3 regions of the Methylophilus sp. E2MeOHC9 genome follow, and region 3 is predicted to be linked to each of the others. Evidence: riboswitches for the same ligand, from Rfam matches in the RefSeq annotation. Region 3 holds a riboswitch; each other region holds the start of a gene.
What was found. Region 3 has a riboswitch for cobalamin ahead of ACSSVF_RS07045 (TonB-dependent receptor). Riboswitches for the same ligand answer to the same signal wherever they lie in the genome.
Positions count from the first base shown of each region.

Region 1: it holds a riboswitch for cobalamin, as region 3 does, so the genes downstream of both, ACSSVF_RS05595 (TonB-dependent receptor domain-containing protein) here and ACSSVF_RS07045 (TonB-dependent receptor) in region 3, are expected to answer to the same signal.
Region 2: it holds a riboswitch for cobalamin, as region 3 does, so the genes downstream of both, nrdA (class 1a ribonucleoside-diphosphate reductase subunit alpha) here and ACSSVF_RS07045 (TonB-dependent receptor) in region 3, are expected to answer to the same signal.

Region 1 is NZ_CP196024.1:1,184,670-1,187,950, reverse strand. Features, by position in the region: gene ACSSVF_RS05615 (EVE domain-containing protein) at 1-45, opposite strand, end outside; gene ACSSVF_RS05610 (DUF2237 family protein) at 174-533, shown strand; gene ACSSVF_RS05605 (cell division protein ZapA) at 845-1,147, opposite strand; gene ACSSVF_RS05600 (hypothetical protein) at 1,151-1,318, opposite strand; cobalamin riboswitch at 1,478-1,689, shown strand; gene ACSSVF_RS05595 (TonB-dependent receptor domain-containing protein) at 1,825-3,281, shown strand, end outside.
Region 2 is NZ_CP196024.1:2,981,988-2,985,268, forward strand. Features, by position in the region: gene nrdA (class 1a ribonucleoside-diphosphate reductase subunit alpha) at 1-1,312, opposite strand, end outside; cobalamin riboswitch at 1,445-1,667, opposite strand; gene ACSSVF_RS14230 (TonB-dependent siderophore receptor) at 2,002-3,281, opposite strand, start outside.
Region 3 is NZ_CP196024.1:1,464,883-1,468,163, reverse strand. Features, by position in the region: gene ACSSVF_RS07045 (TonB-dependent receptor) at 1-1,456, opposite strand, end outside; cobalamin riboswitch at 1,652-1,880, opposite strand; gene ACSSVF_RS07040 (PEP-CTERM sorting domain-containing protein) at 2,407-3,281, opposite strand, start outside.

The DNA of each region.
Region 1 (3,281 bases), 280 kb from region 3:
CGAAACATCCGATGGTTCGGACTTCATCAGCCAATAACGTGCCATGTGTTAAAACCTTCTTCTCTCATGCAAATGTCCAGTATCATCAATGCCAGTGCCAGCAACCCTGACATCTTAAAACCCAAATATCATAAACCCCAGTATCATAAACTAAAGTCTCACCACATTACATCATGGCTAAAAACGTCCTCGGCACCCTGCTTATCCCTTGTAGCACGCATCCTGTCACCGGTTTTATGCGCGATGGCTGTTGCGGATTTCACCCGGAAGATAGGGGCAGGCATACGATTTGTGCAGAAATGACCGATGAGTTCCTGGCTTTTTCCACCGCGCAGGGCAACGACTTATCCACGCCTATGCCGGATTATGGCTTCCCCGGGCTGCATGCTGGTGACCGCTGGTGCGTATGTGCCCGGCGATGGCTGGAAGCCAGTGAAGCTGGTTATGCGCCGCCGGTAGTGCTGGAATCTTGCGATGAAAGTTGCCTGGAAGTCGTCAGCCTGGCTGACTTGATGTACCACGCCTTAAGGTAACGTGGCAGAAAGAGACACATGTGCTTTTGAGAAGGTGTATTAAGGGGTTACCTGAGCCATAATCCTGAACCAAAAAGTTCAGGTGGTAACAGCCTAAGGTACATTAGGTTCACACGCCAAGGGAGTCTTAAAAGATATCCCAACTTAGTGCGATCGCACAGCACCTGATGAGCCGAAACCTATAACAAAGACTAGTTCAAGGAATTTAGACTCAGGCAACGCCTTAATACACCTTCTTAAAAGCACACCGTATAAAAAATGATACGCCAATTAATAATATTGACGGTGAATATTTTATGAAGTTAAGCGGATTACAACAATTTATGTTGGCTGGATAACACTTCATCCATTTGCTGTTGCATGGTCGTGATGCGTTTTTTCACATCGCCCACATCCACGCCATCACTGCGGGTATTCAATAACTCATGCGTGATATTCAGTGCCGCCATGATCGCAATGCGCTCTACACTGACCATCTTGCCCGCATCGCGGATCTCACGCATTTTACCATCAAGGTAGCCGACCGCCTGCACGATCACATCGCGCTCTTCGTCGGTACACGTCACACTGAACGCGCGACCCATGATCTCAATATCGATTGGTTGTTTAGCCATCGTTTATTGACCTTCCTGTGGCAGCGCAGACAATAATTTTTCCAACTGTACACTGGCTTGCGTCATATTCAGCTTGAGCGATTGCGACTCTTGGTGCAGTTTCGTCACCTCCTGACGTAACTGGCCATTGTCTTCACGCAGGTGATGACACAGCGCAATTAACTTCGCCACACGCTCTTCCAAACTTTTCAGATCAGCATCCATCGAACCATTATCAATGAAAAAAATGATTGTGGTCAATAGCTAAGCGTAGTTTTTCAAAGTAAATTAACAATTTCAGCTTGCTTGTTCAATGAATGTTTGCTCGCAAAAGCAGGCGCTTTCAACTAAAATGAGCGCCAGTTGTCAGGTGCTCCGCGCTGTGTTCTTGCAGACGGAGTGAAACTGGGAAACAGGTGCGTGAATCCACATTCGCAATGCCTGTGCTGCCCCCGCAACGGTAAGCAAGTGCGGGTCTATCCATATGCCACTGAGTACACACTCGGGAAGGCGATAGATCAAAACTTGCAAGCCCGGAGACCGGCCTCACAACCAAAATAGTGTTGAAACACCGCGGGGTGACGGCGTTTAAGTCAGGAAATAGTCTTGTGGCTATTTCCAGCTTTATTACGTTCCTTTCCCGTAGTGATTCAACGTGATCATTACCGCATGCGGGGTCGCATGCCTACAGGAAAATCATGTATAAAAGCCTCATAAAAACACTTATTGCCATTTATCCGGCTTTAGCATTCTCAGAAGATATCTTTCGCGATAGTACTACGCAGCAAGCATCACTTTCCCTGAGTGAAATCAACGTTACTGCAGCCAGGACGCCTATATCGACAAAAACAGCTACCGGCGACATGACCATCATTGAACGCGATGAAATCGAGCGCCTTTCCGGTAGTGGTTTGGTCGATTTACTCAAATTGCAACCGGGAATACAGATTCTCACTAATGGCGGCATGGGCAATACCGCCAGCGTCTACATGCGTGGCACCAATGCTGATCAACTGGTAGTTATGGTTGACGGCATAAGAATCAACTCGGCCACAACTGGTACGACTGCCTTTGAAAACTTACCATTATCAACTATAGATCGTATCGAGATTTTAAGAGGACCCGCCTCTAGCCTATACGGTTCGGACGCTATTGGTGGCGTGATCCAAATCTTTACTCGCCGCGGATTAACCGACAAAACCAGCCTTTATGGCAGTGTCGGTGCTGGAAGCTATGATACCTATACAGGAAATGTTGGTCTGAGCACTCAATACAAAGCGTTGCAGTTTGGTGCTCAAGTGAGCAGCTATGACACGCGAGGCATTTCTGCCAGAAAAAACCCGCCCTTGGCACGTGACAGAGATCGCGATGGCTACCGCAATCTAGGCGGTTCTGCATTCGCCACACTCAATATCGCTGAGGGGCATAGCTTGAATCTGAATTTTTTCGGATCCGATGGCCAAAACCATTACGACAACAACAATGGATTCAACAACTATTCCACCATGCATCAGCAGGCCTACAGTGCCACGTTGAAAGATCAAATCACCGATTTCTGGAAAAGCACATTTAAATACGGCATCGGGCAGGACCGCTCATTTAACTTTGAAAGGCCAACCCGCCAAACCAGATTTCAAACGGATCAAACGCAGATCACCTGGCAACACGACTTCACGTTACCCATTGGCGTACTCACATTTGCTTATGACAGACTTGAGCAGGACGCTCTGACCTCTACCAATAGTATCCGCAATATCGATAAAAGCAGAAATAACGACAGCTTTACCCTAGGCTATGTCGGTCAGTATGAAGCGCATAGTACCCAACTGTCTTTACGAGAGGATCATAATACTCAGTATGGCAGCTTTGTGACTGGCGGTATCGGCTACGGCTACACGCTATCACCACAATGGCAAGTGACTACACAATATGGCTCAGCATTTAAAGCACCAACGTTCAATCAGCTGTATTTTCCCAATTTTGGCGACCCACTGCTCAGCCCGGAAAAGTCAGACAACCTGGAAGCAAGCCTTCGCTATCAAGGGGATCGCATGCAGGCCAAACTCACTTTGTTTGACAACCATATTCGCAACCTCATCCAGAATGCAGGTCCAGTCACAGCCACTTGCGGTGCTACGTTTGCAGGCTTCTGTCC
Region 2 (3,281 bases), 1.5 Mb from region 3:
ATTGGCGCACAGGTGCCACAGCCGGGTCAAACGGGCTATGCGTGTTGCAATGGTCTACGTTCTGGATGTAGATACGGCCTGTACCGGCACGTTCTTGCATCATCAGCGAGAACAGCTCTACGGCTGGCAGCGTGCGTTTGCGTATGCTTGTATCGGCTTCGTACTGGGTATACAGGCGCTCGAACTCATCCTGGTCGGCAAAGAAAGCGTCATATAAACCAGGCACATCATGTGGCGAGAACAAGGTGATGTTCTGGCTCTTGATCAGGCGCTGATACATCAGGCGGTTGATCTGCACGCCGTAATCCAGGTGGCGCACGCGGTTTTCTTCCACGCCGCGGTTGTTTTTCAGTACCAGCAGCGATTCGACTTCCAGATGCCACAACGGGTAGAACAAGGTCGCGGCACCGCCACGCACACCGCCCTGCGAGCAGGATTTCACCGCAGACTGGAACAGCTTGTAGAACGGCAGGCAGCCGGTGTGTTGCGCTTCACCGCCACGGATTTCACTACCCAGGGCGCGGATACGGCCAGCGTTCACGCCTATACCGGCACGTTGCGAGACATATTTCACAATGGCGCTGGTGGTGGCATTGATGCTATCCAGGCTATCGCCACACTCGATCAGCACGCAAGAGCTGAACTGGCGCGTCGGCGTACGCACGCCGGACATGATAGGCGTAGGCAGCGAGATCTTGAAGGTAGATACGGCGTCATAAAAACGCTTGATCAGGTCCAGACGCGTTTGGCCTTTGTAGTTGGCGAACAGGCACATGGCCACCAGAATGTACAGAAACTGCGGACTCTCGTAGATCTTCTTGGTGACGCGGTTCTGCACCAGGTACTTGCCCTCCAGCTGCTTGACCGCCGCGTAGGAGAAGTTCATATCGCGCCAGTGGTCGATATAGCCATTCAGCACATCGAATTCTTCACGGCTGTAATCGCGCAGCAAGTGCTGGTCGTATTTGCCAAGCTCAGTCAGGTTAGTGACATGGTCAAACAGGTGCGGTGGCTCAAACTGGCCATAGGCGATCTTGCGCAGGTGGAAGATAGACAAACGGGCTGACAGGTACTGGTAATCCGGGGTTTCTTCCGAGATCAGGTCAGCAGCGGACTTGATGATGGTTTCATGAATGTCGTCAGTACGGATGCCATCGTAAAACTGGATATGGGAGCGCAACTCAACCTGCGATACTGACACATTGTTCAGACCCTGTGCTGCCCAGTCAATCACACGATGAATCTTATCGAGATTGATAGGTTCCTTGCGGCCATCACGCTTGGTGGCTTGCATGGATTCGTATTGTGACATTGATGGCTCCCAAATTCAGGAAGCGGAAGGACTACAGCAACGACGCAAAAGCAACACATATGCAGGCCGGGCAAAACCCGGCACCATGATGATAGCTCTGCTACTGCCGAGGACACCCCGCCTCAAACGTTAACAAGTAAAAAACTGACGGTCGGTCTCCTGGCTCTCAGGTCATGATTATTTGCGGTCGCCTTCCCGAATTTCTTCAGTGGCTTAAAGTGTTCGCAAACAACTCGCTGATCACAGTTGCGGGGGCAGCCCTGGCTTGATGACACCTGCGCGGGTTCACGCACCAGATTCCCTTTTAAATGCCGAAGAAGTGTTTCTTCTGCAAACCGTATGGATGCGACTATAAATCAATATCTATGGCTTTTCAATCAGACAAAACACAAGATATAGTTGTAAAGTCTCACTTTGCTATACAAGGTATTGTTTCTATTAAAGAATATATTCAAAGAATTTTTTTAATATATTTTTTGTGAAAATGCATTGCATTTTTAGTTGAATTGCGCATTGAATGTTACAAAGCTGAAACATTTTTATCCGCCTTATCAAAAGCAAAGGCCGGCCATGAAGGCCGGCCTTTAAACCGTCAACAATGAACCGGGTAAAGCCTGATTCATTGTCCATCTGCGACGACTAAAACCTTATATTAAAAACACCCTATGTGAGTTTAATAAAGTGTCATCTTATAAAGTACCGCGTATCGTCAGCATAAAGTTTTGCGGATCGCCGTAAAACGTTTGTAATGCATCCAGGTAGTAGTGCTTGTCGAACAGGTTGTTGATATTCAGTGCTGCTGTCCAGCGGTTATCAATCTTGTAGCTGGCCTGCGCGCTCCAGATGGCATAGCCACTTTGCTCACGCTTCACATTATCGACAGTCGTGGTGAACCCGGTTCTGCTTTGCATGACTACGCCGCCACCGATAGAGAATCTATCCCAGTCACCGTGCAACTTGTAGGTGTTCCAGGCGCGGAACAGGTTGCGCGGGTTATGATCGCCGTTCAGGCGCACGCCATTCAGGTTGGTATCACCGGCCATGACATATTTAGCATCATTAAAGGTATAGCCAGCAGATACTTGCCAGCCTGGCAGTACTTCACCGCTGATCTCAGCATCTATGCCCTGGCTTTCCTGCTTGCCGGCATTGATGTAGCAAGCGCCGCCGGAAGGTGAACCCGCACAAGTGACCGAATTCAAAGGGTCGATAATGGCGCCGTTGGACTGCTCAATTTTAAATAGCGTCAATGCCGTATTCAGTTTGCCTTGATAAAACTCGCCTTTGATGCCTGCCTCGTAGTTTTTGCCTGTCGCAGGTTGCAACGCGCCACCACCTGCGGTGAAGGTATTACTTTGCGGTTTAAAGATCTCCGTGTAGCTACCATAGAGTGACCAGTTGTCATTCAAGCTGTAAATCAGCGCAGCATAAGGCGTGACCTCGTTGGATTGCTTATAAGCGCCATTGAATGAGCTTTCATAGTCATACCAGCTGACCCGGCCACCCAGGATCAGCTTGAGCGGATCAGCCAGTTGTAACCTGACATTGCCATACAGGCCCTGCCTGGTTTCCCTGGAATCCAGCGCAGCAGCATAAACGCCTGGATAGACGCGTGGCACTTGTGACAGGTTCAGGTTATTGTAGTCAATTGGATATTGCGGTGTATAAGCGGTACGCGCAGTCCTGCTCGATGGCATCTCATTTTGCTGCCAGTTGGCACCGGCAAATACTTCATGCGTTTGCCCGAAAGCGTCAAACTTGCCGACCACCTGGGCGTCCAGTGCCGTGGTTTCATACAACACCCTGGAGAATTCCGCACGCAAATAACGCTGACCGGCCAGGGTTTGTGGATTAATCCTGTCATCCGTAGGGCGGATGATCTGGTCTTCCCTGTCATTACGCTGGTAAAGCGCACTTAGCTTGAACTTCCACGCATCATTAAAGTGATGCGTGATATCCGCAAACACTT
Region 3 (3,281 bases):
CCGGATCCGTGCCCCGGCTCATCTGCCCATACAAGGCAGTCTCTGGCGTCAAATCAAACACAGCCCCTGCGCGCCAGGTCAGCGGTGAGAAATCCTGATCAACATTGGCGGCGCCCCTGTAATCCTTACGATAAGTATCGATCAGATCCTTGCGCAGGCCAACGATCAGCTTTAAATGATCAGTCGCATTGAATGCATCCTCCACAAAGAAAGCCTGTTGCTTGAGATCAGCATCATAGTTTTTCAATACCGCCGTCGTGCTTCTAAACAGGCCGGGAGAGAAGTTATATACCGGGACACTGTCTGAAACAGTGTTGCCCGCATTGCTGCTATGCAGGAAATCTGTATGCGAGATCTCCCAACCCGCTGCGATACGGTTCTGATGTCCCAACAGAGTATCAATCGAGGCCAGCTCCATGCGGTTGCCATACTGGGTCTGTTCATGTTCGATCGCTAAAAAACTGCTGCGGGTGACACGATTAGTCGTCGTATTCAGTGCGTAGTTTTCTGCGTTACGCCATTCCCGGTCCGACTTGAACCAGTAAGTCTCATTCTTGAATTTCAATGAAGGGGTGATATCCCATTCGACCTTGGCGCGGGCACGGGTATCAACGAAATCCATTTTGTCATTGTCGACATTGAAATTGGCTTTACGTAATGCACGCGAAATATTGCCGTTCACTAACGGTGAACCATAAATGGCTGTCGGTGACTCTTCTGCATGGTCAAGCGTAAAACCGATCCGTAGATTCTCTGTAGGCGTGAACAGAAACGACGACATGATTTTTTTACTTTTAAAATCACCCCTATCTATGTATCCATTACCGCCTAACGCAGAGGCATCAATACGAAAAGCACCCATTTCACCGATGGCACCTGAGCCGCCGATACCGGTACGATAGTTACCGCGTGTCCCCAACCCGAACAGAGCTTCAAGCGATGTTTCCCGGCTAGCTTTTTTCCTGACACTATTAACCACACCTCCGGCAGAACCGTCGCCGAATATGACAGAAGCAGGTCCGCGTAACACTTCAATCCGCTCGTAACCCCAGGTATCTGAAGGATAAGTCAGCGTGCCAGCACCTGTGACCAGGCGGACACCGTCTTCAGCTTGTGCGACGGAGTTGTTGCCTGTGAATCCCCGTGATGAAAAGGATTGTCCATTGCCAGGCGTGCTGATATCAGTGATGCCGGTTGTACGGGTCACCGCTTCTTTGATGCTGATGTCGCCGCGTTGGCGGATGGTGTCGCTATCAACGACGTCAACGCTGGCAGGTGTCTCTTTCGCGGTCAGGTCCAATCGCGTTGCCGTACTATTGGTTTTATTGAGGTTGATTGCTGCCTTGGGTTCCGCGCGAGCTTTTACTACCACCTCGTCCAGCAAATCCTCTGCTGCGGATGCCATGCCGGAGAGCGCTGCCAATATGGCCACGCCCAATACCTTTTGTTTAAACATGATTTAATACTCCCTGAATACCATTCAAATTAACGCGACCAAACCGTCACGTACGTTGGTAATAGCAGGGTTCAAAGTAGACAGCCTCATTCGTGCCGGTTGCGACACGACTCAGCTTGTATATGCGGTGTTATAGATATGTAAACGGTGAATTGACATTCACTTCTACTCAGGAGCACCCCGCCCTAATTCGAACTCTACGACTACACCAGGGCAGGTCTCCTGACTCTCGGGTCGCTGCCTATTCGCGGCCTTCCCAAGTCATAAACTCAGTGGCTAGATGTGCGAACAGGCTATCCGATTACAGTTGCGGGGGCAGTTCCGGAATGGTCTCGTAATCTCTTGAGACGGCACCGGATTCCCTATTAATCTGCTTGGCTATGTTTAAGCATCGCCAAGCTGAACCATGGTGGGGCGAGTGTAAGTTTGTCGTGCTTTGGTGTCAATGCATAAACAAAAACTTACACACCAGATGCTGTACTTGCTGAGACTATCCGATTATTACAGCATTTAGCTTTTGGTCGGTCTATTCCTCAAATGGGGAATAAATTGAATTTCGTGACCATCTTCTTGAGGATACTCGAAAAGCCATGCATCCTATCCAAGCGCATGGCTACTATAAACATTAAGTTTAATACTTGGACTAACCCCAACTCCCAACCCAAGCCAATCCAACATAACGGCCAACGATTGCCACCGGGATTACCGCCGAATCAGCCAGCCTCTGATTGCTAGGCTATGGCTCAAGGCGTGTGACTATGGGCAGAGTTTGTGGCTGCGAGTGGATGAATTTTGGGAATGAGTTGCGGGTGAGCAAATGGTTAGAAATACTTAAACGCCAGAATTCTGAAAACTGTACGCTGGAGGATGTTTTGAATGAAAATAAAAGACCCAAAGTATCAACCTTGAGTCTTATTAAAATGTTGCCCATTTTGAGCAAACACAGCTCCTTACATCATGCGTTTCTTCGGTCTTTGAATTAACCCAATTAAACCTAATCCTGCAATTAACATTGCTAGGCTTTCAGGTTCTGGTACTGCAGTAATTCTGACATAGAAACCTTCTTCTTTTCCGGCTAGGTTAATACCAGATCCAACAATCGTATTACCATCTGCACTAATCCCTTGTGCGCTTACTAAACGAGTAAAACCTGACATATCGACATCTTTTTCAGTTAGCCAATCCATAAGGCTTACCATCCCATCGGCCTCTGTCCACAGAAATGCTTCCTCATCAAGCCAACTCGAAAAAGAACTGCCCACAATTACAGACCCATCCGCACTAACGCCTTCAGCATTACTATGAAGATGGTCAGCAGATAAGTACCCAAGGCCAACCATACCTTCAGTTTGAGTCCAGCGGAATGCTTGACGTGTAAAACCAATGGTAAAAGAGTCTCCAATGATTACTGATCCATCCGCACTAATACCAGTAGCATTACTTTGAAGATCATCTGCAAATAGATAACCAAGGCCAACCATACCTTCAGTTTGAGTCCAACGAAATGCTTCTAGACCACTGGTAGTCGAACCATTACCAATAACTACTGATCCATCCGCACTTACTCCACTTACAAAACTATGAAAATAACCTCCCGCCAAATCACCTAACCCGATCATTCCTTCAGTTTGAGTCCAACGAAATGCTTCCGTTTTGTAACCATTTGAGGACGTGCCGACTATGACAGATCCATCGGCGTTAACACCAAATGCTCTACTGTTAGAATCTCCAGGCAAATGCCCTAAATGAATTACTCCTTCACTTTCACTCCAGCTAGCAGCCACTGAACTGTCACTTCCAACAAATACAGTACCATCTGCATTGA